Regions from separate parts of the Gordonia sp. 852002-10350_SCH5691597 genome, predicted to be linked through region 1. Evidence: riboswitches for the same ligand, from Rfam matches in the RefSeq annotation. Region 1 holds a riboswitch; each other region holds the start of a gene.
What was found. Region 1 has a riboswitch for cobalamin ahead of A5777_RS06015 (cobalamin-independent methionine synthase II family protein). Riboswitches for the same ligand answer to the same signal wherever they lie in the genome.
Positions count from the first base shown of each region.

Region 2: linked by a shared signal. The riboswitch ahead of A5777_RS23645 (FecCD family ABC transporter permease) and the one ahead of A5777_RS06015 (cobalamin-independent methionine synthase II family protein) in region 1 are both predicted to bind cobalamin.
Region 3: linked by a shared signal. The riboswitch ahead of A5777_RS23360 (CbtB domain-containing protein) and the one ahead of A5777_RS06015 (cobalamin-independent methionine synthase II family protein) in region 1 are both predicted to bind cobalamin.

Region 1 is NZ_LZMO01000084.1:6,433-16,187, reverse strand. It holds gene A5777_RS06020 (hypothetical protein) at 1-983, shown strand, start outside; gene A5777_RS06015 (cobalamin-independent methionine synthase II family protein) at 1,024-2,235, opposite strand; cobalamin riboswitch at 2,386-2,530, opposite strand; gene A5777_RS06010 (SDR family NAD(P)-dependent oxidoreductase) at 2,662-3,438, opposite strand; gene A5777_RS06005 (VanW family protein) at 3,854-5,557, opposite strand; gene A5777_RS06000 (acetyl-CoA C-acetyltransferase) at 5,802-7,097, opposite strand; gene A5777_RS05995 (3-oxoacyl-ACP reductase) at 7,259-8,623, shown strand; gene A5777_RS05990 (MaoC family dehydratase) at 8,623-9,525, shown strand; gene A5777_RS05985 (TetR/AcrR family transcriptional regulator) at 9,652-9,755, opposite strand, start outside.
Region 2 is NZ_LZMO01000309.1:142-9,896, forward strand. It holds gene A5777_RS24495 (PhoD-like phosphatase N-terminal domain-containing protein) at 1-588, opposite strand, end outside; cobalamin riboswitch at 617-825, shown strand; gene A5777_RS23645 (FecCD family ABC transporter permease) at 940-2,001, shown strand; gene A5777_RS23650 (ABC transporter ATP-binding protein) at 1,998-2,798, shown strand; gene A5777_RS23655 (ABC transporter substrate-binding protein) at 2,795-3,832, shown strand; gene trhA (PAQR family membrane homeostasis protein TrhA) at 3,873-4,541, opposite strand; gene A5777_RS23665 (TIGR03617 family F420-dependent LLM class oxidoreductase) at 4,579-5,589, opposite strand; gene A5777_RS23670 (MarR family winged helix-turn-helix transcriptional regulator) at 5,586-6,026, opposite strand; gene A5777_RS23675 (hypothetical protein) at 6,113-7,192, shown strand; gene A5777_RS23680 (isoprenyl transferase) at 7,233-8,015, shown strand; gene A5777_RS25765 (hypothetical protein) at 7,982-8,416, opposite strand; gene A5777_RS23685 (aminotransferase-like domain-containing protein) at 8,426-9,469, opposite strand; gene A5777_RS23690 (SDR family oxidoreductase) at 9,601-9,755, shown strand, end outside.
Region 3 is NZ_LZMO01000305.1:16,445-26,199, forward strand. It holds gene A5777_RS23355 (ATP-dependent helicase) at 1-1,900, opposite strand, end outside; cobalamin riboswitch at 1,954-2,108, shown strand; gene A5777_RS23360 (CbtB domain-containing protein) at 2,131-2,358, shown strand; gene A5777_RS23365 (CbtA family protein) at 2,383-3,201, shown strand; gene A5777_RS23370 ((2Fe-2S)-binding protein) at 3,280-3,951, opposite strand; gene A5777_RS23375 (acyl-CoA dehydrogenase family protein) at 4,082-5,311, shown strand; gene madC (MadC family VWA domain-containing protein) at 5,322-6,857, opposite strand; gene A5777_RS23385 (MadB family AAA-type ATPase) at 6,859-7,956, opposite strand; gene mdo (NDMA-dependent methanol dehydrogenase) at 8,089-9,360, opposite strand; gene A5777_RS23395 (MgtC/SapB family protein) at 9,551-9,755, opposite strand, start outside.

The DNA of each region.
Region 1 (9,755 bases):
GGATCCACATCCTCGATCCATGGTTGCCCGGCGCAGACCCGCTCAAACCCAGCGACAAACGCTTCTCCGACGACTACAGCTACGAAATGCTCGGCCCGCTCGATGGACGGTTCGTATCGCGCAACCTGTCGTCGTCGGGTTCGACAACCTTCGTCATCAACGACTACGGCGACATGTATACACGCCTGTGGGATTTCGACATCTCCGGAGCCGACACCCTCTTCTTCTCCTACACCCCGGAGAACCAAAGGAATCTACAGGGCGCCCCGAACAACTTCGAGGGCTTCTTCGCACAGTATCCGTTCCTGCGCAGCGTCTTTCCGCAGGCCTACGCCAAGTTCCAATTGCCTCCTCCCGCCTGGGTCCGGCAGCCGAAGGTGCCCGGCGAGATCACGTCGGCCATCACCATCCGGCAAACCGGCTTCTCGTCAGACAAGCGCGAACTCCGTGTCGAAGGACGACGCAACGGGCAGAACGGATACTGGTACAAGCCGATCGACCCGAACACGTCGTGGTCGTTCGCGCCGGTCAGCGGCTACTCACTCGCGCGTCCACTACTCGACAACCAGGCGGGAGACACCAGCTCGCTCACGCTGGTTCCCGGCGCCGACGTGAACTACCGATACGCCGACAAGTCGGGATGGACGCTGACGACGCGCAATTTCGACTACGCGACCGACACCGCGAACTACGAACTCTGCGTCGACGGCACGTGCGCCAGCATCATCGGCTACCTCGCACCGACGCCCCGGCCTGGTTGGACACCCGAGGGACTGACCTCGTATCAGCGCCTCTACCAAGGGATGCTGGTGCTCGACAGCAAGGACCGCCAACGCGTCGACGCGAATCCGCGGTTGCGCGCGGCGGTTCGTTCACTCATTCCCAATCAACGCATGGAGAACATCATCGCCACCGCGAACACCTCACGGATGACGGTGTTCACCCTGGACCGAAAAATGGTGGAAATGCCCAGATTCCGATGAGCGAGCGCGACACAGAGCGGTCAGGGCCCCGCCCGGCAGCTCAGGTCAGCCGAGCAGACGCCAACTCTGCGCCACGCGTGAGGCTTTCGAGCTTGGCCCACGCGATCTGCGGATGGATACGACCGCCGAGTCCGCAGTCGGTCGACGCGACGACGTTCTCCGGCCCGACCAGGGTTGCGAAGCGTTCGATCCGGTCGGCGACGAGCTCGGGATGCTCGACCACGTTGGTTGCGTGACTGACGACACCGGGAGCGATCTTCTTCCCGTCGGGAAGCGTGACGTCCTGCCAGACCTTCCACTCGTGCTCGTGTCTCGCGTTGGCGCCCTCGAATGAGTATGTGCCCGCGTTGATCTCGAGCATCAGATCGACGAGGTGACGGAATTCGAGGTCGGTGGTGTGCGGCCCGTGCCAGCTACCCCAGCACAGGTGGAAACGCACCTGCTCGGCCGGAAAACCCCGCAGCGCATGATTGAGCGCTTCGACGCGGATGCGGGTGAATGCGAGATAGTCCTCGATCGTCGGTTCCGGGTTGATCTGATCCCAGTTCTCCGCGATCGACGGATCGTCGATCTGCAGGATGAGGCCCGCGTCGATGATCGCCTTGTATTCCTCACGCATGGCGTCGGCACAGGCCCAGATGAACTCTTCTTCGGTCGAGTAGTAGTCGTTGCCGATCCGCGATGCCGAGCCAGGCGAAAGCGATGTGATGAATCCTGTCTTCTGATCCGATTCGGCAAGCGCCGCTGTGAAATTCGCGATATCGGCGGCGATCGCGTCGTGACCTGTGTAGGTGACCGGACCGGTAGCAGTCGGGAACAGTGCTCCGCGCTCTCCCACCGCGATGCCGCTTTCCGGATCGTGATAGGCGTCGGCGAAGATCGTCCAGTCACGACGATCCGGAAAGGTGGTGAGCCTCACGTGGCCCGGCGTCGAACGTTTCGGTTCGTCAGCAAAGGGGCCGCCGTCGGTTAGTTCGAGGCCACCGAGCCGGTTGAACGAATACGACCACCAGGCACCGTAATCGACGTTGCTGGACATCGACTTTCCGTATTCGCCGTCGCCGGGAATTGTGATCCCCAGGTCGACCTGGCGCTTCACCAGCGCGGCGACCTCGTCGGCGAGCAGCGACTCGAAGTCTGCGCTCGTGTGGAGTTGGAGTCCGTCGGCTGACTCCTGACGTGCCTTGTTGGCATCGACGAGTCGCTTCGTGCGGGGAAGGCTTCCCGCCTGGGACGTGGCTATACCGGTCATCGGGATACTGCACACTTTCGATCGGTTCGGATGGCGTCCGCCCTACGATCACGCGTGCACGCCCACGAACCCTCATGTGCAAGAGCCCCACCCAGCCGGGTAGTCGGAGTGCCGCGCGCTCATCCTCGAGGCAGACAAACCGCCGGATACGGCGTATCCGGCACAGCGGCAAGTGATCGGACTCGTCGACGCGGCGGGGCGTCGACTCACCGTTGCGGGACAGTCCCGGATTCGCACCGGGTTCCCCTCGACACATTGTGGTGTCTCGTCATCCGCCCACGCGTCGGGGCTCCACACGGCCGGACGGACGAACCGACTGCACCTTCGAGGTTATCCGACCCCCGAAGGCAGGATCTGTGTGGATGGTGGGGTGTTGCGGCACCCCGCCATCCACACACGAGCACACGACCTACACCTGTGCGCCGACTACTTCGGTGGCATCCGGATTCCGCCGTCGACGCGGACGACCTCGGCGTTCATGTAGGAGTTGCTGACCAACTCGATGACCATCGAGGCGAGTTCGTCGGGCTCACCGAGACGCTTCGGGAACAGGACGTTCTTGCCGAGGTTGGCCTTGAATGCGTCGGAGTCGGGGCCCGAGCCGTAGATCGGGGTGTCGATCAGGCCGGGTGCCACGGTGTTGACGCGGATGCCGACGGCCGACAGGTCGCGCGCGACCGGGAGCGTCATGCCCACGACGCCACCCTTCGACGACGAGTACGCGGCCTGACCGATCTGTCCGTCGAATGCTGCGACGCTGGCCATCGACACGATCGCGCCGCGCTCTCCGGTCTCGGTGGGCTCGAGGCGGCTCATCGCGGTGGCCGCGAGACGAATCGCGTCGAAGGTGCCGATCAGGTTGATCGCGATGACCTTCTTGTACGCGTCGAGGTTGTGGGCCGAGGCGAACTCGCCGTCCTTGCCAACGGTGCGCTGCGCCCAGCCGATGCCCGCCGAGTTGACCAGCACACGGAGCGGGCCGAGCTCGCTCGCCTGATTGACAGCGGTCTCGATCTCGGCGGTGTCGGTGACGTCCACCGAGACGAACTCGCCGCCCACTTCCTTGGCCAGCAGTCCGCCCTTGTCGGCGTTGAGGTCGGCGACGACGACCTTCGCGCCCTTGGCGGCCAACTGGCGAACCACTGCGGCGCCGATACCCGACGCCCCACCCGTCACGATTGCACTTGCTCCGTTGATATCCACGTGGCCAGCCTACGACGAACTGTGTCGCGGATAACAGCGGGGCCGAGCGATCGCTCGGGAGCACGAATCGTCAGAGGTTCACAGAGCCCGATCGGTTCAGGGAGCCCGATCTGTTCACGGAGCCCAATCGGTTCACGGAGCCTGATCGGTTCACGATGCCCGATCGGTGAACATGGCGACGAGAAGGTCGCGCCGCCGCGAGACCAGTGCGGGATCGAGTCGGTGCCGACGAGCGAGCGTGCACATGCCGTGCAGGGAAGACCACAGCTCACTGCAGACGACAGCACTCGTCGCGCTCGTAGTCGCCGTTTCCCTGGCGTGAAATACCCGACGCGAGATACCCAGTCGACGCTCTCGAGAGCACAGTCGGCAATCCCGAGCGCACAGTCGGCAATCCCGAGCGCACAGTCGATGGTCAGACGCAGCGGACGATCGGCTCGGGGTCGTACTTCACGGTGCGTGTGTGCCTGCTGATCTCGGCGCCGGTGGCGGCGTCGGAGATGACCCGAGTGTTCGACGTCGTGAAGCCGCGAATCCCGTTGTCGGCCAAGCATTCGTCGCCGCGAGGCAACTCGACGACCGAGGGTGAGGTGTAGGCGTAGCGGTCGCCGGTGATCGACTCGACGTCGACCGTCTTGGTGCTCCACATGCGCACGATCACACTCGAGGGCGTCCATCCGGTCTCGATCAGGATTCCGTGGCGGGTGTTGTTCCGGAAGACGAGATCGATCGCGCCCTCGAAGACCGTCGCCTCACGCGCCTCCGGGTACCGCGAGATGTAGTAGCTGTGCTCGGTGTGGTCGACATCCTCGAGGCCCGCGAAGTACGACGCGTTGAACAGCGTGGTCGCGAACTGCGAGATCCCACCGCCGACCGCCTTCGACGGCCTGCCGTGATCGATGATCGTCGACGTGACGTAACCCTGCGCCTCACCGCGTGGACCGGTGTAGGAGTTCAACGAGAACGTCTCGCCCGGGAGCACCACGGCGCCGTCGACCTGCTCGGCCACCAGCCGGATGTTCTCGCCCGACGCCGACGAGAAGTCGCCCGTGGTGAACTCCGAGACCACTTCCTTCACACCGAGGCTCTTGGCCTTGTCGGTCGTCACCTTCGGTTTGCGTACCTGGTAGGTGGCGCTCACGGTGTCGGGGCGATCGTCGGCGAGCGCGGCGTCGACGATGGTCTGTGTTGTCTTTCGCCAGTCGATGCGTGCGCCGTCGCGGGCGGGCACCACCTGTGGGCTGCCGCCGCTCAGACGGAACGTCGCGCTGACCGGGGCCCGCTCGGTACGGGCGAGATCTGCGCCTACACGCTTCGACACCGCCTTCTCGTCGGCGCGTACGACGAGCCCGCCGCGACCGTCAGCCTCGAAGCGCAGCACCGAGCCGAGGTCGTCGGGGCTCAACCGGGTGCGCGCGCCGTCGGTTCCGGTGATCGCCAGCGACGCCGACGTCGCGCGGGTGGCCGGACCGTCGACAGTTCGACGCACCGTCTCCGCCGATACCGTCGGCGAGAACGGCTCCATGGGGAGGTCGATCGGGCCGGCGTCGTCAAGCCAATGATCGGCGAGCTCATCGGCAGCACGCTCACGTACGACGCGCAGACCCTTGCTCGGCATCTCGGCGACCGGAGTGGCACCGCGATACCGAACACCGCCCTCGACGGCGGCCTTCTCCAAGTCGGCCTTGCGCGCATCGAGCGTCGAGTTCAAGCGTGAGCGATCGACGTGGACGACCGGCTCGACGTCCTGGCTACGTCCGAACAGCGACGCAATGCGGTCGAAAAGACTCCGCGGTTGCCGCATCAGACGCTCGGTGGTCGCGTCGGCGTCGAAAGACAGCCCGAGTTCGTGCGGCGCCACCGCCGCGGTTCCCGACGGGGTCCTGATCGTGACGGGCTGCACGGCTCGCTTCTGCAGCTGCGTGAGCGCCGGGGTCAACTGAGTGCGTGAGAGGTTTCCGACGTCGAGGCCCGCCGTGGTCGCGCCGCGGGCCGAATGCGAACTCGTGACGACCAGATCGACGGCCAGAACCAAAGATGTGAGAAGCACCACACCGGTGATCAGTCGCGCACCGACACGTCGACGACGTGCGGAGGCGGTGAACACTTTGTCAGTCATACAGGACATTTCAGACGCGGGCGAGGTGGGCTCCGCTCGCTCCGTCAGGTCGAGCTCCGGGAGTGGGCGCTTCTGACCTGGGAAAAGCAGGCGCTCCGGTTGAGCTGTCGGGTCGGGGGTCTGACAGCTCAACCGGAGCTAACACGTATATCTACCCTGCTTCCCGATTCGTTACAGCCCGTTGGAAAACCTTTGACCGAACTGACAGGAAGGATGGTTCTCTAGGGAGGCTCGGTAGGAAGCCTCAGCCCTCGATGATCGCGGTGACGCCCTGGCCCCCCGCGGCACAGATCGAGATGAGCGCGCGTCCGCCACCGTTGGCCTTGATCTGCTTGGCAGCTTGGGCCACGATCCGACCACCGGTCGCCGCGAACGGATGGCCCGCCGCCAACGAGGAGCCGTTGACGTTGAGCTTGCTGCGGTCGATCGAGCCGAGCGCGGAGTCGAGTCCGAGTCGCTCCTTGCAGTACTCCTCGCTCTCGAACGCCTGCAGCGTCGCGAGGACGACCGACGCGAACGCCTCGTGGATCTCGTAGAAGTCGAAGTCCTGCAGCGTCAGGCCGTTGCGCTTGAGCAGACGCGGGATCGCGTAGGTGGGAGCCATGAGCAGTCCGTCGGGTCCGTTGACGTAGTCGACGGCCGCGGTCTCGGAGTCGACGAAGTAGGCCAGCACCGGCAGGCCCTTCTCCTGTGCCCACTCGTCGGACGAGAGCAGCACGGTCGACGCACCGTCGGTGAGCGGCGTCGAATTGCCTGCGGTCATCGTGGCGTCACCCAGCGAGACACCGAAGACCGGCTTGAGCTTGGCGAGCTTCTCGACGGTCGAGTCGCCGCGCAGGTTCTGGTCGCGGATCAGGCCCTGGTACGGGGTGATCAGGTCGTCGAAGAAGCCCGCGTCGTAGGCGGCTGCCATCTTCTGGTGGCTCGCCGCGGCCAGTGCATCCTGGTCGGCGCGTTTGATGCCGAATTCCTTGGCGGTGATGGCCGCATGCTCGCCCATCGACATGCCGGTGCGCGGCTCGCCGTTCTTGGGGATCTCGATACCGAGATTGGGCAGCGCCTTCAGAATCCCGAGCACCTGGTCCTTGGGCGACCGCGCACGGTTGACCTCCAGCAGCGACAGTCGCAGGTCCTCAGAGACACCGATCGGGGCGTCGGACGTGGTGTCGACGCCGCCACCGACCGCGACGTCGTAGCGACCGCGCGCGATGCCGTCCGCGACAGCCGTGATCGCCTGCAGGCCGGTGCCGCACGCCTGCTGGATGTCGAAGGCCGGGGTGTACGGCGAGAGCGGCGATCCGAGCACGCATTCGCGGATGAGATTGAAATCACGCGAGTGCTTGAGGACCGCACCGCCCGCGACCATGCCGAGGCGCTCGCCTTGGAGGTTGAAGCGGCTGACCAGGCCGTCGAGGGCCGCGGTGAACATGTCTTGGTTGCCGACCTTGGCGTATGCCTTGTCCTGGCGTGCGAACGGAATGCGGTTGCCGCCGAGGATCGCGACCGGACGCTCGTCGCGAGTCTTGGGTGTGTAAGCCACTTGGATCTCCCAGGGATGAGGGTTGACACTTATAGCGTATTCTTACTCCAGAGTAAGTTAGTTGTCGAACTGCTGCGGACCCCGGGTCCGTCGACTACCCGACAACTGACTCATCGATTCACCTGCACATGAGCCGCACATCACGATCAGAGGAGATTCACGTGGCTTCCAACGGAACCGCCGGTCTGTATTCGAGTTTTGTCCATTCCGGCCCCGGATCGTTCATTGCCAAGCAGGCAGGACTCCCGGTGCCCCCGAAACTGCGTCGGTACAAGCCGTCGGAGCCGCCGCTTCCGGGTCCGGTGCTGCTCGGCGGCGACGGCCGACTCGTCGAGCCGGTCCGCGAGATCCTCTCCACTCCTGACTACACCCTGATCCACAACGCGACCACGGGTCGCAGCGCCGACAAGTACGGCGGCCTGGTCTTCGATGCGACGGGCATCAAGAAGGCAGCCGACCTCAGCGCGCTGTACGAGTTCTTCCAGCCTGTCATGCGCTCGACGGCGGCCTGCGCGCGATTCGTCGTGCTCGGCACCACTCCCGAGCTCATCGACGACCCCGACGAGCACGTCGCCCAGCGCGCGCTCGAGGGCTTCACGCGGTCGCTCGGCAAGGAGTTGCTGAAGGGGTCGACCGTTCAGCTCGTCTACGTCTCCCCCGACGCCAAGACCGGTGTCACGGGACTCGAGTCGACGCTGCGCTTCGTGCTCTCGGCCAAGTCGGCGTTCGTCGATGCCCAGGTGATCCGCGTCGACGCCGACGATTCGGTCGCTCCCGCCAACTGGGACAAGCCGCTCGACGGCAAGGTCGCGGTTGTCACCGGTGCCGCGCGCGGTATCGGCGCGACCATCGCCGAGGTGCTGGCACGTGACGGCGCCCACGTGATCTGCGCCGACATCCCCGCCGCCGGTGAAGCACTCGCCGAGACCGCGAACAAGGTCAACGGCACCGCATTCCCGCTCGACGTGAGCGCACCCGACGCCGGCAGCAAGCTCGCCGAGCACGCACTCGAGCGTCACGGCGGCATCGACATCATCGTCAACAACGCCGGAATCACGCGCGACAAGCTGCTCGCCAACATGGACGAGGGCCGCTGGAACTCGGTGATCTCGGTCAATCTCGTTGCGCCGCAGTCACTTGTGAACGCGCTCGTGGAGAAAGACGCGCTGCGTTCCGGCGGCGCCGTCGTGGACGTCAGCTCCATCGCGGGCATCGCGGGCAATCGCGGCCAGACCAACTACGGCGCGTCGAAGGCAGGCGTCATCGGCCTCGTCGACGCCTATTCGCCGCTCCTCAAGAAGAAGGGCATCACCATCAACGCGGTGGCGCCAGGCTTCATCGAGACCAAGATGACCGCGGCGATTCCGCTCGCCACCCGTGAGGCCGGCCGCCTGATGAGCTCGCTGCAGCAGGGCGGCCAGACCGTCGACGTCGCGGAGACCGTCGCCTACTTCGCCAACCCGGCGAGCAACGCCATCACCGGCAACGTGGTTCGCGTCTGCGGCCAGGGATTCCTGGGGGCCTGATGAGCAAGACGATCACACTCGACGGCCCTCCGAGCACGCTCGACGTGTATTCGAAGGCCGTCACCGCCATGCTGCCGGTGATCGGCAAGTCGGGGTCGGTGCGTCCCGACACTCCGCTACCGGACAGGCGATATCGCCTCGAGAACGTGCGTGTCGACCCCGACCGCCTGCACGCGTATACGCTCGCGACCGGACAGCAGTACGGTCCGGTGCTACCGATCACGTACCCGTTCGTGCTGCAGTTCCCGCTCGCGATGAAGATCATGACCGACGGCGACTTCCCTTTCGGCGCAGTCGGTTCGGTGCATCTGGAAAACACCATCGAACGGTTCCGTCCGATCGGCGTCGACGAGCCGCTGACCATCGAGACGCATGCCGAGAATCTGCGCGAACACCGCAAGGGCATTCTCGTCGACATGGTGTCGGAGTTCAGCGTCGGCACCGAGCCGGTGACGCGCCAGGTGGCGACGTTCCTCTCGCAGCAGCGCACCAGCCTGTCCGACGAACCACGCGGCCCCGCGCCGCGTGAACAGGCTCCGCCGCCGCCGAACGCGATCCTGTCGGTTGATCTCGGCCGCATCCGCGAGTACGCCGCGGCATCGGGCGACCGCAATCCGATCCACATGAGCGATCTGAGCGCCAAGGCGTTCGGATTCCCCAAGGCCATCGCGCACGGAATGTGGAGTGCCGCAGCAGCAATCGCCAACGTCGAGCCGCAGCTGCCCGACCACGTCACCTACGCCGTGAAGTGGGGTAAGCCGATCCTGCTTCCGGCGAAGGTCAACCTCTATGTCCGACGCATCGACGGGGTCGGCGGGAAATCGTCCGGCAACTTCGACATCGCGATCCTCAACCGGCGCAAGGGTTATCCGTACCTGACCGCCACCACGCGAGGGGCGTGACCATCGCGGGCGGGTAACAGCACCAGAACTGCCGCTTCTCCGGGGTATCGGGGAGGCGGCAGTTTTGTGTTGCGACGCGGGTCGAGGACTGGTTGAGAGATTCGACCGACGTGAGACGTGCGGTCGCTACGCCGTGGCACCCTCGTCGCCGACGCCACCGCCCCGGCCGACGCCCTTCAGTCCGCGCCAGGTGATACCGACCAAAAGGTCTGTGGCAGTGTCGATATCGA
Region 2 (9,755 bases), on a different contig from region 1:
CGCACACGTACCGCTCCGGCGCACGGAAGTCGGCTGAGTGCATTGACTTTCGCATTCGCCTCGTGCCAATCGTGGGCTGACGGCCACTATCCCGCGTACGTCGGCGTGCACGCTGTGTCCGTTCTCCGGTGTCGCCACTTCGACGCCGCGCGCGACGACGTGGCGCATCCCATGGTCGGTGGCGATCTCCCACTCGACCGGTACCGGAAGCAGGCCCATCGCTCCGCCGCGGGCGAGCGGATCGGCGGCCAGCCGTGTCCACAGGACCACGCCGTCGGGAAGCGGATCGCCTGATGCCACACCGAGCGTGAACAGGTCACTGCCACGGCGTGGCGGGGGAGCCGACGCCGCGTCGGTCGTGAAAAGTGCGGGGACGGTTGCGATACCGGCCGCGACGCCCGCCCAGGTGAGAAATCGTCGGCGGGTGGTGCCGGCGTGGAGGGTCTTGTCCCGATCGATCCGGAGGTCGGCCAGTGACGGGCGAGGTGAGATGTTCGGCATGCCGCCACCCGACCAAGAGAGGATGGACGTCGTCCTACCCGCCGTCGGCATCGCGGTGATGGGATGGTGAAGTTCGTGAAACCGCATGCGCCATATGTCCGATTCGAGACCGTTGTTACACTGCAGCGGCGTCGGTTCTCCAGCCGAGATCGTCGGTGAGAGCCAAGAGGGAATCTGGTGAGAATCCAGAGCTGCCCCGCAGCGGTAACGGAAACGAAGGCGTTCAACAGCACTGGGCCTGCGGCTCGGGAAGCGATCGTCGGTAGGTGGCACATCACGTGCCGTGTCCGAAGTCCGAAGACCTGCCGACGTGGCCGCCGGGCGCAGGCGGTCCCATCGACTTCGCGGGACATGGTCGGTGTTGAACTCGCGTGGTCTTCGTCGACCCCGCGTGGCGACATCTGCTGTACCCGCTCCGGGCTGATCAGGAGGGCGGACATGTCGGCGCGCACTGCGAACCCTCGGGATACCTGGGCGCGACCGGTCTCCGTGGTCATCGGCTGCGGTGTAGCGCTCGTCGTGGCCGCGGCGTGCGGCGTCGCATACGGAACCGTGGGGATCGGTTGGTCCGTATCGCTGCGGATGGTGTGGGCAGCTATCACCGGGGGACCGGTCTCGTCGGTCGACGCCGCGTCGTACTGGATCGTCGTGGACTCGCGTGTGCCACGGGTGCTGACGGGAGCGCTGGTGGGTGCCGGTTTGGCGGTGGTCGGCGTGATCGTGCAGGCGATGGTGCGCAATCCGCTGGCGGACCCCTATGTGCTCGGGATCTCGTCGGGTGCGTCGGTCGGAGCCACCGCCGTCGTGCTGTTCGGGGTCTTCTCGGGTCTCGGCCTGTATGCGTTGCCGACCGCGGCATTCCTCGGCGCACTGGTGGCGACGTTGCTCGTCTTCGGAATTGCACAGCGTGGCGGAGGTCTCACACCACTGCGGCTCGTGTTGACGGGAACCGCTCTGGGATACGGGTTCTCGGCTCTGACCACTGTGCTCATCTTCTTACGTCCGGTGGGTGATGCCGCACGGAGTGTCATGTTCTGGCTGCTCGGCAGTCTTGCTGCGGCAACATGGCATTCGGTTGCGCTGGTCGCGGTCGTGGTGGTCATCGGGATAGGTGTGGTCGCAGCGAGAGCACGACAACTCAACGCGCTGGCGATGGGCGACGAGGTCGCCGCGTCGCTCGGCATACGGGCGTCACGGTTTCGGCTCGAGCTCTTCGTCATCGCCGCGCTGATGACCGGGTTCATCGTCTCTGTCTGCGGCGCAATCGGATTCGTCGGTCTCATCGTGCCGCACGTGACCCGTATGGTTGTCGGTGCGGATCACCGCAAGATCATTCTCGTCGCCCCGGTGCTGGGGGCGCTGTTCCTTGTCGTCGCCGACCTGATGGCGCGGATTGTCGTTCCACCGCAGGAGATTCCGCTCGGGGCGATCACGGCTGCGGTGGGTGTGCCGGTGTTCCTCGGGCTGATGCAACGTCGACGTACCCGGATCGACTCATGAGTGCCGTCGAGTACGACGCGGTCACAGTCGATATCGATGGCACCGTCATCGTTCGCGACGCATCGTTTTCGGTCGACTCCGGGGAGTTCCTCGGGGTGATCGGACCGAACGGCAGCGGTAAATCGACCCTGCTTCGATGCGTTTACCGCGCGCTGGCACCGTTGGGTGGCAGTGTGCGAGTCGACGGCCGCGACGTGCGTGCGGTGAGTATGCGGGAGAACGCACGACGAGTCGCCGCGCTCACCCAATCAACCTCGCTCGACTTCGATTTCACCGCGTCAGAGGTTGTCGCGACGGGACGGCTGCCGCACCGCGAACTGGGTGCGGCGGCCCGTGCCCGCGACCGCCAGGTGTGCGAGGCGGCGATGTCCACGGCCGGCGTCGAGATGTTCGCGGATCGTGTGTTCACCACGCTCTCCGGCGGAGAGGCGCAGCGCGTACTCATCGCGCGCGCATTCGCGCAGGAGCCCAACGTACTGATCCTCGATGAGCCGACCAATCGCCTTGATATCCGCCACCAGTTCGACATCCTCGGTGCGGCGCGCGGACGCGGGGTCACCGTCATTGCGGCGCTGCACGACCTCAACATGGCGGCACAGTACTGCAGCACGCTCGCTGTTGTGCTCGACGGGACGATCGCGTGCATCGGGCCACCGGACGAACTCCTCACCACGACGAACATCGCCAAGTGGTACGGCGTTGGTGCGTACGTCGTCGCCCACCCCCGCTCGGGCGTTCCGCAGATCATCTTCGACGACCAAGTCCCACAAGCCATCTCCGAGGAAGAGCACTCATGACAGCGCCTACGACCAGGACAACACTCAGCAGACCGCGCGCACTCGTCGTGTCTGCGCTTGCCGCGATGACCGTGGTCTCCGGTTGCGGCGCTGACGTCGAGTCGTCGACTCCGGAATCGTTGGGAGAGCAGGTCACGGTAACCAATTGTGGTGCACCGCTTAGGGTTAGCGGTGTACCGGATCGTGCGGTGACGAACGACACGGGGATCACAGAGCTGATGTTCGCGCTCGGATTGGGCGACCGGATGGTCGGCTACACCACGTACGAGGGCAAAGAGCGAGATATCGAATCATCTCCGTGGCGAGCGGATTTCGAGAAGACAAGGTCACTGGGCACGGCGTTCTCCCGGGAGATCATCGCCGCTGCGCGGCCCGACTTCGTCTTTGCGGGCTGGAACTACGGGTTCAAGGAATCGACCGGCGTCACCCCCGACTGGGTGCGTTCGACCGGTGCCGTGCCATACCAGCTGACCGAAGCCTGTCGCCAGGCAGGCACCACCAAGCGCGGCGTCGTTCGACCCCTCGATGCGTTGTACGCGGACCTGTCGAATCTGGGGCAGATCTTCGGCGTTAGTGGTCGGGCCGCGGCGCTGACCGCCGACTATCGCAAGCAAGTCGAGGCTGCGCGTGTGGGGGCGCCTGCCGAGTCCGCAGCAGCGCGGGTCTTCCTCTTCGACAGCGCCGATCCGACGCCGTTCACCTCGGGTCGGAATGCGGCACCGGATCAGATCATCGCCGAAGCCGGTGGACGCAACATCTTCGGCGATATCGACGACTCCTGGACGTCGGCATCATGGGAGGCGGCTGCGCAGCGCGATCCGCAGGTCATCGTCATCGTCGATTACGGGGCGGGGCCGCAGAACACCGTCGAGGCCAAGATCCGGCAACTCGAGTCGCAACCGTTGATGGCGCAGACAACCGCAGTGCGAGAGCGCCGCTACATCTCGTTTCCGTATGCGGCGCTCGTCGAGGGGCCGCGTAACCCGCAGACCATCACGGCGCTTGCCGAGTACTTGCGATCGCAGTCGCTCTGACCAGGCCGTCGGCAGACGGCGGCTCGGAGGTGAGGTGCGCTCAGGCCGCGACGACCAGCCAGACCGCGATGTAGTGCAGTAGCGCGGCGATGGCTGTGCAGACGTGGAACACCTCGTGATGGCCGAACGTCGTCGGCCAGGGATTGGGCCAGCGCAGTGCGTAGAGCACTCCGCCGACGCTGTAGAAGACCCCGCCGACCGCGAGGAGGATCAGTACGAGCCAACCGACATGTGCGACGAGCGTCGGGGCGACGACGATGATGACCCACCCGAGCAGGATGTAGAGCGTGACTCCGAGCCAGCGGGGCGCGCCAGGCCACGCGATCTTCAGTGCGACACCGGCGAGCGCGCCGACCCAGACGATGCCGAGCACCCACCACCGCATCGGACTCGGCAGACCCATCAGACAGAACGGCGTGTAGGTACCAGCGATGAACACGAAGATCATCGAGTGGTCGGCACGCTTCATGTGTACCTGCGCGCTCAGCGATTTCCACGCGACGCGGTGATACGACGCCGAGGTCGCGAAGAGTCCCACGACGGTTGCCGCGTAGACGGCACAGGCCACCGCGCCTCCCGGTCCACGTAGCCAGCCTGCGCCGATGACAAGGGCGATACCCGCGACCACTGAGACGTAGGCCGACCACTGATGAATGACGCCGCGGAGGCGAGGTCTGTCGGCGACAGCGGTCACCAGGGCTGAGTTCACGTAAGCTACGGTACCGTAACTTTGTGTGAGAACGCTGTCAGCCGAGTGCGGCGATGATCGCTGTGAGCTGGTCGACGTCGATAGGCGTCGGCTGATAGATGCACACCTCGTCGACGCGGACGTCGAGATCGCGCAGCGCGTCGAATGCGTCGACGCGGGCCCGGATCTGCTGTGCGACGTCTGCGGGACCACCGACAGCGGCGATCGTGTGCAGTAGCTCGTCGTCGATGAGATCGGCCATCTCAGCCCACCGCCCCTGCTTCGACAGCGCATTGAGTTCTGGCTGCAGCCGCTCGGCGCCATGCGCTGCGAGGACGGGCCGGTAGGCGGGCGTCGAGCCGTAGAAGGCGAGGAGTCGTCGCGCGGCGCTGTGGTCGGTGCCCACCGACACGATCACCTCGGGGATCACGGTGAAGCCGCGGCTGTGATCGCGTGCGGCGAGACCGCGTCGAATGTTCGGGACGGTCGTCGATGCCAGAAAGTCGGCGGTGGAAAACGGCATCACCAACACCCCGTCGGCGTGCTTTGCCGCGGCGCGGGTCATCAACGGCCCGAGTGCGCCGACGAATACCGGCGGCCGACCGAACGGGTTGGGTCCGGGGTTGAAGGTCGGCGTCATCAAGGTGTGACGGTGATAGGCCCCTTCATGGCGCAGCGGAGCTCCGGTCTCCCACGTATCGAAGATGGCGTTGATGGCGCCGACCTTGTCGGCCATGCGGCCCACGGGGTCGTCGAAATCAGCGCCGAACCGCTTCTCGATCTGCGGGCGTATCTGCGTACCCAAACCGAGTCGAAATCTGCCGCCGGAGAGCAACTGAAGGTCGTTGGCCGCGTGTGCGAGGTGAATCGGGTTGCGCGGGAACGCAATTGCGACGTTGGTCAGCAGGGTCAATTCCGGCACCGACGCCGCAACGACGAGCGGCGTGAACACATCGTGTGGACCCTCGAAGGTGAACACCCCCGCTGCACCCGCGCGGGCGAGATCGGTGGCACGCTGTGCTGCGCCCGTCGGCTCGAACAGGGCGGTCGTCACGGCGATCGGAGTCATGTCGCGTCGGCGTCGTTGTAGCGGCGCAACAGCGTTGCGAACAGTTCGAGATCATCCTGCGTCCACGCGTCGAGCCTGCGTGCGATGGCGTCTCCACTGCGTCGGCGGATCTCGCTCAGGGTGTCGAGAGCCTCCTGCGTCACCTCCAACGACTGCGACCTCGACGACGTCGCGTCCTGCGTGCGGCGCAGCAGGCCACGGCGACGGAGTTCGCCGAGTTGGCGGCTGGCCGTCGACTTGTCGATGTTCGCGGCCCGAGCCAGCGATGCCGCGTTGATTCCCGGGTTGTCCGAGATCAGCGCGAGGAGGGAGAACTCGACGAAGGTCAGGCCGCCCTCGGCGTAGATGTCGCGGGCGCCGTTGCGCAGCCGCCGCGACAGCGTGACCAATTCCTGCCCGACCACTTCGGCGGCATCGGGTTGCTCGGGTGAAGCCATAGTTGTATATTACAACCTATCCAAGTTGCATTCTGCAACCATTCCTGATGAACGATCGTGTTCCCGACTAGCCCAGAAGGTAATCGATGTCCGCTGCTCCCACCCATGCGTTGTCGGTCAAGACCATCGCGTCGCACGTCGCCGTTCCGCTCGTCATCGGTGCCGTGATGGCACTCGCCTATCTCGGCGGATTCCACAAGCCCGATCCGCACGATCTGCGCATCGATGTGGTCGGTGCCGGTACATCGACCCAGGTGACCGCACAGACTCTCCAGCAACAACTCGGCGACCGCGTCTCGATCCGGACCGTTGCCACCGCCGATGAGGCGCGCGGGGCCATCGAGCGCCGGGAGATCGCGGCGGCTTTCGAGCCGAAGGCCGACACTCCGGTCCTCTACGTGTCGACAGCGGCGTCGGATCCCACAGCGGTCACGGTCGAACGGATCTTCAACGGCATCACGATCGCCAAGGACCAACCACTGAAGATCGTCGACGTCGTGCAGGCCGATCCGCAGCGCGATCCATCCGGACAGAGCATCTTCTTCTTCCTGGTGGCACTCACCGTCGGCTCGTACGGATGTGGAATCGCGATCGCCGTCGCCGCAGGTGGACGCAGGATTCGCGTGCGTCTCGGATTCGCGGCGGTCTGCTCGGTGATCTCTGCCGCGGTGACCACGGCGATTGCCGTGTGGGTGTTCGACGCCCTGCCGGGTGCACAGTGGCAGATCTTCGGGCTGTCGATCCTCTACGCGCTGGCCACCATGCTGTTCGCGATCGGATTGCACCCATTCATCGGTCGATTCACGACGCTGGCGATGGTCACGATCTTCGTCGGGTTGAACTTCACGACCAGCGGCGGCGTGTTCGCGCCTGCCCTGCAACCGAAGTTCTTCGCCGTCCTCCATGACTTCTGGATCGGTGCGGGTCTGAACGAGGCATCGCGCAACCTGGCCTATTTCCCCGAGGTCTCCAGCGCGGGCGACATCGCGAAGATCATCGGCTGGCTCGTCGTCGGTGCCGCGCTGGTCGGCATTGTCGCGCTGCGGGACCGTCGAAACGTCGGAGATGGCGCGGTAGAAGCGAGTCCGGCCGCTGCCGGGCGGCACGAGGGCGACCAGCTCACCGAGGAGGAGGCCGAAGAACTCGCCGAGGATGTCGTGGCCTGATTCAGTGTGCCCTTACAGGTGAGGTCTAATCTGGTTCGCGATGAAACTCCTACCCGATCGTCTGCGTCGGCCGATGCTCTCCGTGTACGAGCGGCGGCTGATCCAGTTGACGGACGAGAACCGCTTGCCCCAGCATGTGGCGATCATCTGCGACGGCAATCGACGATGGGCCCGCGAGGCGGGCTTCGAAGATGTCAGTCACGGACATCGGGTGGGCGCGCAGCGCATCGCCGAGATGCTCGAGTGGTGCGCCGAGCTGGGCATCGAGACGGTCACCATCTATCTGCTGTCCACCGAGAATCTGCAGCGCGCCTCCGACGAACTCGACGCGCTGATGGAGATAGTGCCCGACATCGTCGACGAGATCGCCACCCCTGACGGGCACTGGCGGGTTCGCATCGTCGGAACCCTCGATCAGCTCCCCGATACCGCGGCCCAGCGTCTGCGCAACGCCGCTGAACGCACTCTCGACAGGTCGGGCATGAACGTCAACGTGGCGGTCGGATACGGGGGCCGGCAGGAGATCGCCGACGCCGTGCGCGCGGTCCTCGTGCAGAAGGCCGAGGCGGGTGCGACCGTCGACGAACTCGTCGACGCGGTCACCGTCGAGGCGATCGATCGCAACCTGTACACCAAGGGACAGCCCGACCCCGATCTGGTCATCAGGACGTCGGGGGAGCAGCGGCTGTCCGGATTCCTGCTGTGGCAGAGCGCGTACTCGGAGATCTGGTTCACCGACGCCTATTGGCCCGAGTTCCGTCGGGTCGATTTCCTGCGTGCGCTGCGCGACTACTCCGCGCGCAGTCGGCGATTCGGCAAGTGATCTTCGAGTAGCTCGATGAGCGCTGTCACGTCGGCGTCGAATGTCGAGACCGGCGGCGTGCCGAAGCCGACGAGGATTCCTCCGGTCGGCTCACCATGGGCGTCGTGAAGTCGCGGGGCATCCGGATGGCGCAGCACGTCGAGTCCACCGAGCGAGAATCCCCGTTCGTAAGTTGCCGCGAGTACCGACGCCTCCACATCGACGGGAACGGGTATCACCGCATGGAGCCCGGCGGAGATGCCCATCGTCGCGATCCCGTGCGCGCCCAGCCGCTCGATCAGTGCCTGCCTGCGGCGTCGATAAAACTGTCGACTGCTTCGGATGTGCTTGTCGTAGGAGCCGGTCTCGATCATGTCGGCCAGGGCAAGCTGATCGACGATGCTCGCATCCGGTTCGCGCATTCCCTTGGCTCACATCACAGTTGAGACCAGCGCCGGTGGTAGGACCAGCCAGCCGATGCGTACCGAGGGTGACAAGCTCTTGCTGACCGACCCCGTGTAGATGATGTGGTCGGGAGCCAGTGCCTGCATCGCGCCGACGGGTTCGCGGTCGTAGCGCAGTTCGCCGTCGTAGTCGTCTTCGATCAGGAATGTGTCTGTCGTCCTTGCCCACTCGGTTACAGCCGCACGTCGATGTGGAGCAAGCGACACCCCGATCGGGGACTGGTGGCTGGGGGTGACGAGGACGGCCTGAGGCTTCACCGCGAGGTCGGTCAGCGCTGTCACGTCTGCGCCGTCGTGGTCGACCGGGATGGGTGACACGACCGCGCCGTACTGTGTGAACGCGTCTCGAAAGAAGGGCAGACCGTACGCCTCGGTCGCGACGGAGTCACGAAAAAGACTGCGTCCCAGTAGCTCCAACGCCGAGAGTACCGATGTGGTCAACACGATCTGGTCGGGATGTGCACGAACGCCACGCGCTCGGGCGAGATAGCCGGCGAGCGCGACGCGTAGCCGTTCACTGCCGTTGGGCAGCGTCGGACCGAAGGCGGAGTCGTCGGCGCTCGAGATCGCCCGTCGCATCGACCTGATCCATGCGGTGCGCGGGAACTGCGACGCGTTGGGCTGGCCGAGGGAGAAGTCATGTGCGACGCGCGGTGCGGACACTACGGTCGTGAACGATGCGCCTGCGGAACTCGGCGAACCGAAACCCGTTGCGACCGTGGTGCCTGCGCCCTGGCGCGCGGTCAGCCAACCTTCTGCGATCAGTTCGGAGTACACCGTCGAGACGGTTCCGCGAGCCAGGCCGAGATCGGCGGCGAGTGACCGGTAGGGAGGTAGGCGCGTGCCGGGTGCGAGGCGGCCATCCGCGATGGCGCTGCGCAGTTCGTCTGCGAGCCGAGATCGGAGTTGCGCGCTGCGGCCTCGAGTGGGTGCGTCGAAATCGGGCTGCAGATCGAGATAGAGGTCGGTCCCGAGTCGCTCGGCGAGCGCAGACCATCGATCACCTGTCATCACGCCTCCCGAATTGACGCAGAACACTACGTGTTGATTGAACCTCATTTCTGGATCAATCTGCCACTAGCGTTGACGGTGTTGCCCTTGGAGAAGGCAGGCACACAGACGATCCGCGAGAGGTAGGACTGATGACGACGGTGGTATTCGGCGCTAGCGGTGAGATCGGTGCGCTTCTCGCCCACGACCTCGAACGGCGAGGCGAGAAAGTGGTTCGCGCGCAACGGTCGTCGGGAGTCGACGCGCATGCGGGAACCGGCGTGCGGGAGGCGTGCGCGGGTGCCGA
Region 3 (9,755 bases), on a different contig from region 1:
CGATGGAGCCGACGAACTTCCCGATCGCCGCGCCCAGTTCGGCCGGGCGTCCCTGTGCGTCGCCGATCCAGAACGGGAGGCGGCCGGGCTGACCGAATGCGGGTGAGACGAGTACGCGGTCGTGGGTGATGTCCTCGATTCGCCAACTCGTCGCGCCGAGCGCGAAGACGTCGCCGACGCGCGACTCGTAGACCATCTCCTCGTCGAGTTCGCCTACGCGGCTGGACTTTTCGCCGACCATGAACACACCGAAGAGCCCACGGTCGGGGATGGTGCCGCCAGAGGTGACCGCTAGTCGTTGCGCACCACGGCGACCGGTCAGTGTGCCAGCATCACGATCCCAGGTGACACGTGGACGTAGTTCGGCGAACTCGTCGGAGGGGAAGCGACCCGAGATGAGATCGAGTGTCGCCTCGTAGATCGACCGGCTCAACTCCCGGTACGGCGCAGCGCGGCGGACGATCTCGTACCACTCGTCGACCTCGAGCACGTCGAGAGCGGCCGCGGCGATCGTCTGTTGCGCAAGCACATCCAGTGGACTGCGCGGTACCTGCAGCTCTTCGATTGCGCCCGCACGCATCCGCGAGACGGCGACCGTGCAGCCGATCAGGTCGGTGCGATGCTTGGGGTACAGAACCCCCTGACTGATCTCGCCGACCTGGTGGCCCGCGCGTCCGATCCGCTGCAGCCCGCTGGCCACCGAGGGTGGTGTCTCGACCTGGATCACCAGATCGACCGCGCCCATGTCGATGCCGAGCTCGAGTGAACTCGTCGCGACCACACAGCGCAGGCGGCCGCTCTTGAGGTCGTCTTCGATCTCGGCGCGCTGCTCCTTGGAGACCGACCCGTGGTGTGCGCGGGCCAGGACAGTCGCGGCGCCGGTGGTGGCCCCCGAGGCCATGACCATTGCGGGTGCGCCGCCACCGACGCGGTCGTTGCGTGGTGGTTCGCGGCCAGGCTCGGTGCGTTGCTCGTGGATCTCGTTGAGCCGCGCGGTGAGACGCTCGGCGAGCCGTCGAGAGTTGGCGAACACGATCGTCGTACGGTTGGTCTCGATGAGATCGACGATCGACGCTTCGACGTAGGGCCAGAGCGAACCCGCGGTCGGCGAGAACGCGTCGTCGAGCTCATCCGCATCCGGTGCATCCGGTGGCGGCGGGATGTTGGCCATGTCGGGTACCGGGACGTCGACGCGGAGGTCGAAGGTCTTCGACGCCTTTGGCCGCACGATGGTGCACGGACGGGAGCCGGAGAGGAACTCAGCGACTAGCTCGGGCGGGCGGACCGTCGCCGAGAGTCCGATGCGTTGCGCCGGAGAGTCGAGCAGTTCGTCGAGGCGTTCGAGCGACAGCGCCAGGTGCGTGCCGCGTTTGGTGCCTGCGACGGCGTGTACCTCGTCGACGATCACCGTCTCGACCGTGGTGAGCGCTTCCCGTGCCGACGAGGTGAGCATCAGGTAGAGCGACTCGGGCGTGGTGATGAGGATGTCGGGTGGCGTTTTGGCGAGGAGTCGACGCTGGGCGGCGGGGGTGTCGCCCGAGCGCACGCCGACGGTGATCGACGGTTCGGTGATCCCGAGTTCCTGCGAGGCGCGTGTGATGCCCGCCAGTGGCGCGCGCAGGTTGCGCTCGACGTCGACCGCCAGTGCTTTGAGTGGGGAGATGTAGAGGACGCGCGTGCCCTTGGACCGATCGGGGCGGGCGGCAAGTGAATCGAGTGCCCAGAGAAACGCCGACAGGGTCTTGCCCGAGCCGGTGGGCGCGATGACCAGGGTGTTCTCGCCGTCGGCGATGGCTTTCCACGCGCCCTGCTGGGCGGGTGTCGGCGCGGGGAAGGCGCCGCCGAACCACCGACGCGTCGGGTCGGTGAAGCGGTTCAGGATGGAGGACGAGCTGGGCACTCTTCCATTGTTCCGCACGGGTCTGACAGTGCGGTGCGACGTGCTGGTCCGGCGGCGAGAACCTGGTATAGAGTCGATCCACGCTGGTTGCCAGGAACCCGGTGAGAATCCGGGACGGTCGCGCCACTGTAAGTCCGACGGGAAGCGACCTGTCGCGACGAGTCAGGACGTGGCAACCAGGCCACATTGCTCCACGTCAGGGACGCGTCATCCCGGAAGGAACCCTCTCAATGGTTGCCACCTCATCACAGGCCGAACGTCGGCCCGCTGCGCTCGCCGTACCGAATCTCTCGGTCGCTTCGGCCGCGCTCTGGCTCACCGCCACTGTGCTCATCGCCGCGCTGGCCTACTACTTCATCGGGTACGACCAGGGCGCCTGGTCGGTGTTCGGCAGCGACACCCACATCCACGAGTTCGTGCACGACTCCCGCCACTTCCTCGGCTTCCCCTGCCACTGATCTGACCCGGGAGACAACAGAACAATGGAGAAGAAGTTCGTCGGCGCGGGCCTGCTATCAGGCCTGATCGCCGGAATTTTTGCGTATGTGTTCGCTCGTATCTTCATCGAGCCGGTGGTCGCCAAGGCGATCGACTACGAAGAGGGTCGCAGCCACGCCGAGGAGATGCTCAGCGGCGAACACGGCCACGAGCACGAGGTGTTCACCAGGTCGGTGCAGGAAAACATCGGGGCCGGGGTCGGCACCGTGATCTTCGCGATCGCGATGGGCGCGTTCTTCGCGGTCGGGTTCACGGTCTTGTGGACCTACCTCGGACTGCGATACCCCGCGACCGATCCGCGCTGGGCGGCGGCCGCGCTCGGCGCGCTCGGATTCGTGGCCTTCTTCGGCGTCCCGTACTTCGCCTATCCGGCCAACCCGCCGGCTGTCGGCAACGACGAGACCATCGCCGACAGGTCGAGTGCCTATCTCACCATCACCGTGGTGTCGGTAATCGCGATCATCGCGGCCGTCGTCTTCGCGCTGTGGCTGCGTCCACGCATCGGTGGGCTGCTCGGTGCGATCGCGGGCGGCGTCGGCTACCTGGTAGTGGTCACCGTCGCGATCGCGTTGCTGCCGAGCTTCGACGAGGTACCGACGCCGGTCACCAACGACGCGGGCCAGATCGTGTTCCCAGGTTTCCCGGGCGACGTCATCGGCGACTTCCGCGTCTACGCGATCGCCAACCAGGTGATCCTGTGGACGGTGCTCACCGCGGTGTTCGCGCTGGTCCTGGGCGCGATGTCGCGCTCGCGGTCGTCGAAGCAGGTTGTCGACGACCCCGCGACGCAAACGGTCGCCTGACGCTCCTTTAAACGCGGCTCGAGTTGGCAGGCGCGGCTGGTACACCAGCCGCGTTCGCAAGTTCGGGCCGCGTTTGGCTTATCCGGACAGCACGCAGTCGCCGCACACGGCTGTGCGATCGCCCGATACCTGGTAGATCAGGCAGCAGCTGCGTCGTCGGAAACTCGGTCCGGCCCGCAGGTATCCGCCCTCGATGTCGGGGCGTGCGAGGAAAAGGTCGGCGTGGCGTCGGGCCGCGTCGGCGAGTTCTGGCCGGGCGGTACCGATCATGCGCACCGCCGAGTTGATCGCCGACGCGATGTTGCCGCCGAGGACGTGTGGCCCAACCGGGTACGACGCGTCGAAGAGTGCGGTGAGGTCGTCGACGGCGCGAGGGAACCCGTCGTCGAGCGCAGGCTTCGCGTCGACCGTCACGACGGATAGGGGGAAGGGCCCGCCGAGATGGTCCTGCCACCAGACGTCTGCGGGGTCGAGGGACAGGCGGGTGCCGATCACCGCTGCAGCGAGCGCCGGTGCAAGCAGCCTGGCGACGAGACCAAGGTGAGTCACCGACGCCGCGACGCGAGGTGAGACGTTCGACGCCGCGCCCGCAGCCAGAGCCTTCCGGACCCTTTCGACGCGGCTGTCGATGCGTCGTGGATTCGCCAGTGCCGCAGCCAGAGTCGACCACGGCCCGTCGACTGGTGCCGCGGCTGCGTGGGTGTCGGTCGCAAAGAACGGTCCGAACTCGGCGAACACGTGATCGTTCACGCTCTCTGCCTATCTCATCGACCGCTCGCGCGTCCAGCGAGCCCGCGAGGGCCGCCGCTGGACAAGTTGGGATCGGGGCTGACACAGTATGGAACGTGTTCTAATTTCCGGCGTTGAACGGTGGGTGGCAATGTTCGAGTGGTCCGAGGAAGACCTCATGGTGCGCGACGCGGTGCGGTCGTTCGTCGACAAGGAGATCCGCCCGCATTCCGACGAACTCGAGAGCGGTCAGTTGCCGCCGTACGACATCCTGCGCAAGCTGATGACGTCGTTCGGCGTCGACGCAATGGCACGCGAGGGCCTGGAGAAGGAGCTCGACGCAGAGGCCGCGGGCGAGTCGAAGTCCAAGGGTTCCGGGGGTTCCGGCGGCGGCATGATGAACTCGATGGCGCTGATCCTCAACATGGAACTCGCGGCCGCGAGCCTCGGCATGGTGGTGTCGATGGGCGTCAGTGTCGGGTTGACGGTGTCGACGATCCGGTCGAAAGGCACACTCGCACAGAAGAAGCGGTGGCTCCCCGAGCTGGTCACGCTCGAGAAAGTCGGTGCCTGGGCGATCACCGAACCGGATTCCGGCTCAGACGCACTCGGTGGCATGAAGACGACGGTCCGCCGCGATGGCGACGGTTACATCCTCAACGGGCAGAAGACCTTCATCACCAACGGTCCGTACGCCGACACGATCGTCGTGTTCGCGAAGCTCGACGAGGGCGATGGCACCCCAATGCGTGAACGCAAGGTGCTCACCTTCGTCCTCGACAAGGGCATGGAAGGCCTCACCCAGGGCAAGCCGTTCAAGAAGATGGGCATCATGAGCTCGCCGACCGGTGAGCTCTTCTTCGACAACGTTCGCCTCGGTCGCGACCGGCTGCTCGGCGAGACCGAGGACGTCGGATCGGGTAGTCGTGGCGACAGTGGCGTCAAGGCGGGCTTCACCGCTGAACGGATCGGTATCGCCGCACTGTCGATGGGCATCATCAATGAGGCGCAACGACTTTCGATCGAGTATGCGAAGTCGCGCACGCTCTGGGGTCAGGAGATCGGGAAGTTCCAACTCATCCAGCTCAAGCTGGCCGAGATGGAAATCGCACGGATCAACGTGCAGAACATGCTGTTCAACGCACTCGAACGAGCGAAGGCGGGTAAACCGCTGTCGCTTGCCGAGGCGTCGGCGATGAAGCTCTACTCGTCTCGCGCGGCCACCGAGGTCGCGATGGAAGCAGTGCAATTGTTCGGCGGCAATGGCTACATGACCGAGTATCGCGTGGAACAGCTTGCGCGCGATGCGAAGTCGTTGATGATCTACGCCGGCAGCAACGAGATCCAGGTGACACACGTGGCAAAGGGGCTGCTGGCGTAATAGCGATGTGTCAGGCCAGTGCTGAGCCGAGTTCGTCGACCTTCTCGATCAGTTCTGTCCCGTCGCGCGCGCTCACCGCGCCACTGCAATGCAGTGAGTACTCATCGAGCGCGCAACCTGTTTGGGTCCAGTAGCGGCGCGGCTCGGGGGTGAGCCAGGCCACCCGATGGACGCGCCTGGCCAGCTCGGCGAACAGATCGACTTGCGGATCGAAACCGTTGCTGCGCGCGTCGCCGACGACGAGAACCGACGTACGCGGCGTGATGAGACCGCGGTGGATCTCGAGCAACTCGGTGAGCATTCGGCCATAATCGCTGGTCGCTGACAGGTCCAGGTCGTCGGTGGCCAGCACGGCCGTGAGTGCGTCGTCAGCTGCTGCGGTTCGCAGTGCGGTGGTGACCAGCACGGGTCGGTCCACGAATGCGACGACCTCGCAGTGGTCGCCGAACTCGTACAGGGTTTGTGCGAGTCGCAGGATGAAGCCCGCGACTGGTCGCACCGACAACGAGACGTCGACAAGGACGAGAAGCCGTACCGGGCCGGGTGTGCGATTCCTGCGCCACAGTGTGAGGGGGACCCCGTCGGTGCGGACGGCGCAGCGCATCGTGCGACGCATGTCGAGCGATCCACGATCAGCCGCGCGCACCACCGTGCGCGGCGCTCCCCGAATTCGTTGGACGAGTCGGTGACATGCTCGGTCGATCTGTGCTTGGTCGGTGCCGTGAACCGGATCGGTGTCAGGACCGGTGATCACGGGTGTGGCGGCAAGACGTTCGGATAGGGCCGAGATGAACTGGGACAGAGCATGTTCGAGCTCCTCACGTTGCTCGTCGGTGAGGTTGTCCGCGCCGTCGTCGTCGTAGGCGCTGCGTGCGTCGGCGGCGTCGAGAGCGGCGAGAATCGCTGCGGCATCGGCCATGGAGAGCGACGTTCCGCTGACGCGGGCCGTCGAGCCGACGAGCTCCCCGGCCTTGGCTGCTGCTGCTCCGTCGATCTCGACCGTGTAGGTGATTCCGCCTGCGACGGTGTTGCTGTCAGAGTCGACAGCCAACTGTTCGGTCCCCGCCGATACCGAGAAGTCGTTTTCTTCGCGATGCGCGCTCTCCCCTTGACGCTCCCGTGCGTCTGGATCGTCGGCCATCAGATCGCCGATCTCATCGGTGTGCTCGTCTGCGCCGATCCTCCTCGCCGCGCCGTCGAACTCATCATCCCAGGCGATGTCATCGGGCAGTTCGGCTGCCGTGCCGCGGGGTCGCGGAAGGTCGGTGGCCGTATCGCGATGCGGTACCCCAACGAACACGAGATCGAAGGCGATCTCGAAGCCGTCTGCCTCGTGCGCATACTTGACGCTCACCGCGCGCAGCGCAGCCCGCAGTCGGTCGAGATCGTCGGCGCCGACGAGTGCCAGCGTGCGACGGATCTCGATGACCTCGGCCGGGGACACGGTGACCCGGTGGCCGCGGAGAAGGTGTCCGAACATCACCGAGAGTGCGTCAAGAACGCGATCACGTGTCCGGGCGCCGCTGCGCTCTCGAGAAGTGGTCACGTCAACGTCGAAGGGCGCTACGCGCACGACCCGACCCGAAAGCTGTTGCTGTCAGCGACCCTCGCGGACTAGAACCGTCGCTCGCGGACGGCCTCGAATCCTGGATGTCGGACCCGGACGACGCTGGTGTGCCCACCATGGCCCTGGCGATATCGAGATCACTGCCGAACTTCACCAACAGTGCGAGAAGTGCACGGTCTGTCGACGTTCGATCGTGCGTGACGTCGGCTGCGTGTGCGGCAGTCGTCGTGCGCAGGTACGACGCTGCCCGCGCGGCATCGATCACCTCGGCGATGGAAGGACTCTTACGCAGCGGCAACTCCCGCAGACGGCGTGCGAGGTCGACGACGTCGGCGACCACCCCGGGTTCCACTTCCGGCGCGCGCACCGACACGATTGCCCGCTCGCGTTCGACGTCGGGATAGTCGACCTGGAAGTGCACGCAGCGTCGCTTCAGGGCGGGCGACAGTTCCCGGGTGTCGTTGGAGGTCAATATCACCCACGGTGACGAACGCGCGGCGAAGGTGCCGAGCTCGGGAATCGTCACCTGCCGCTCCGCGAGTACCTCGAGCATCACGGCCTCCATGGCCTCGTCGGTTCGATCGATCTCGTCTATGAGCAGCACGGTGGGCAGCGGTGCAGTGATGGCCGCGAGCAATGGTCGTGCGACGAGGAAGTCCTCGGTGTAGACGCCGATGTCGGTGCGCGAGAGCGCCGCCGACGCCGCGGACAGGGTGGGCTCGTCGGCGAGCTCACCGCTGATTCTGTCGCGCAACATCTGCACGTGAAGAAGCTGGCGGGCGTAATCCCACTCGTAGAGTGCTCTGGAGTCGTCGAGACCCTCGTAGCACTGCAGCCGGAGGAGCTGCCGATCCGAGGCTGCCGCAAGGGATTTGGCGAGCTCGGTCTTGCCGACGCCCGCGGGTCCCTCGAGTAGGAGAGGCCTGTCGAGCAGTGTCGCGAGGTGCACAACGACGGCAAGGTCGTCGTCGATCAGGTATTCCTGCTCAGCGAGTGCATCGGTGAGTTCTTCGACCGTGTCGAATCGGGTTGTGGCGCTGGACAAGTGGCGGGACGGCACTGTTGTGCTCTCTGGCATGGCTCCTCATGACGATCGTGCGCGGTGACCTGGGGTGCGGATCGGTCCAGGTGAAGGGTCAGGTCGCGACCTCGCCCGGACCGATCCGCGGCTCGGGAGGTGCTCAGTCTCCCGAGGGCTTGTAGCGGTGGCTCAGTAGCTACCGGTCATTGCATGGGTCACCATCGGGATGAGTGACTCGACGGTGCACTCGCGCGGGTTACCCGGCGTGCACCAGTCGTCCATCATGTGTTCGGCGATTGCGCGGATCTGCTTGTCCGAGGTGTCCATCGTGTCTCCGCGGCCCTCGTACTTGCCGGTGTTCATCCGGTTCTTCTCGTAGCTGTTGACGCTGAGCTGTCCGAAGTTGTCGGGGATACCGAGGTCCTTGGACAACCGGATCGCCTCCTCGACTGCGGCGTCGGCTGCCTGCACGGTCGACATCTTGCTGGTGTCGATACCCAGCAGTGCGGCGATGTCGGCGTAACGCTCGTAGCGGCTCGGCAGGTTGTACTCCCAGACGCGCGGAAGTGCGATTGCGTTGTTCAGGCCATGGTGGCTGTCGTAGAAGGCGCTGACCGCATGTGACAGTGAGTGAATCAGCCCGAGGCCACCCGAGTTGAATGCTTGTGCCGCAATGTATTGCGCGTGCATCATGCCGGTACGTGCCTCGAGATTGCGAGGCTCGTACACGGCGGTGCGCAGGTGGTCACGGATGAGTTCGATGGAGTACTTCGCGTTGCCCAGTGACGGCGCGAAGTCGAGTCGCGAGACATAGGGCTCCGAGGCGTGGGCCAGCACATCGAAGCCGCAGAAGGCTGTGAAGTGTTCGGGGCAGCTGTAGTAGAGCAGCGGATCGTCCATGGCGAGGTCGACGAGGCAGGTGTCGTCGAACGCGACCCACTTGTGTGGCTTGTTCATGTCCGAAGTGTCGGTGATGACATAGGCCCAGGAGGTCTCCGAGCCCGTGCCCGCAGTGGTCGAGACGGCGATGTGCGCGGGGTTCTCCTTGTTGGTGGCCTTGGAGAAGCCTTCGAACTCGTTGATGTTGCGGCCGTCGTGGGCGATCACCATGCGTGCGCCCTTGGCGGCATCGTGGCTTGAACCACCACCGACGGAGATGATCCCGTCGCACTTCTCGGACTGGTAGAGCGCCGCGGCGTCCATGCAGTTGTAGTCCTTGGGGTTGGACTCGACCTTGTCGTAGAGAACGACGTCGACACCCTGGTACTCGATCTTGCCGACGAGTTCCTCGATGATCCCCGAGCCACGCAATCCCGTGGTCATGAGCAGGACGCGGGTCATCCCCAGGTTTTTTGCTTCAACGCCGAGCATGTCGTGCGCGCCGACGCCGAGCTTGGCATTGGGGAACGGGTGGAAGTCCTTGATCGGGAAGTCCCAGATCTGATTGAGCTCGATGGCCATGTGGCGATCTCCTTGTGACGTAACCGGTGATTCACGATCCACTCTGTGCGCCATATCACGTCTGAACAAGTCCACCTGCTCAGATGAAAAGATGATCAGACCAGAAGAGCAGCGGAATCCCTGTCCATCCGGACAGGGAATCCGTGCGTGCTCGTCAGTCGGCGCTCGTCTCTCAGTCGGCGCTCGTCTCTCAGTCGGCGCTCGGTTCGGCGCTCGCCGACCAGCGCACCGACGTCACCGGTTCGGCGCGCACCACCGTCGCGAGAGCGTCTTCGATGTCGCGGTCGTTGCGCTCGGCGCTGAACACATGCGCGGTGATCGTCACGATCCCGTTTTCGTCGTCGGTCGCGGCGATGGACCGTACGGTCAGCTCCGGACGGTGCACGGCGTCGAAC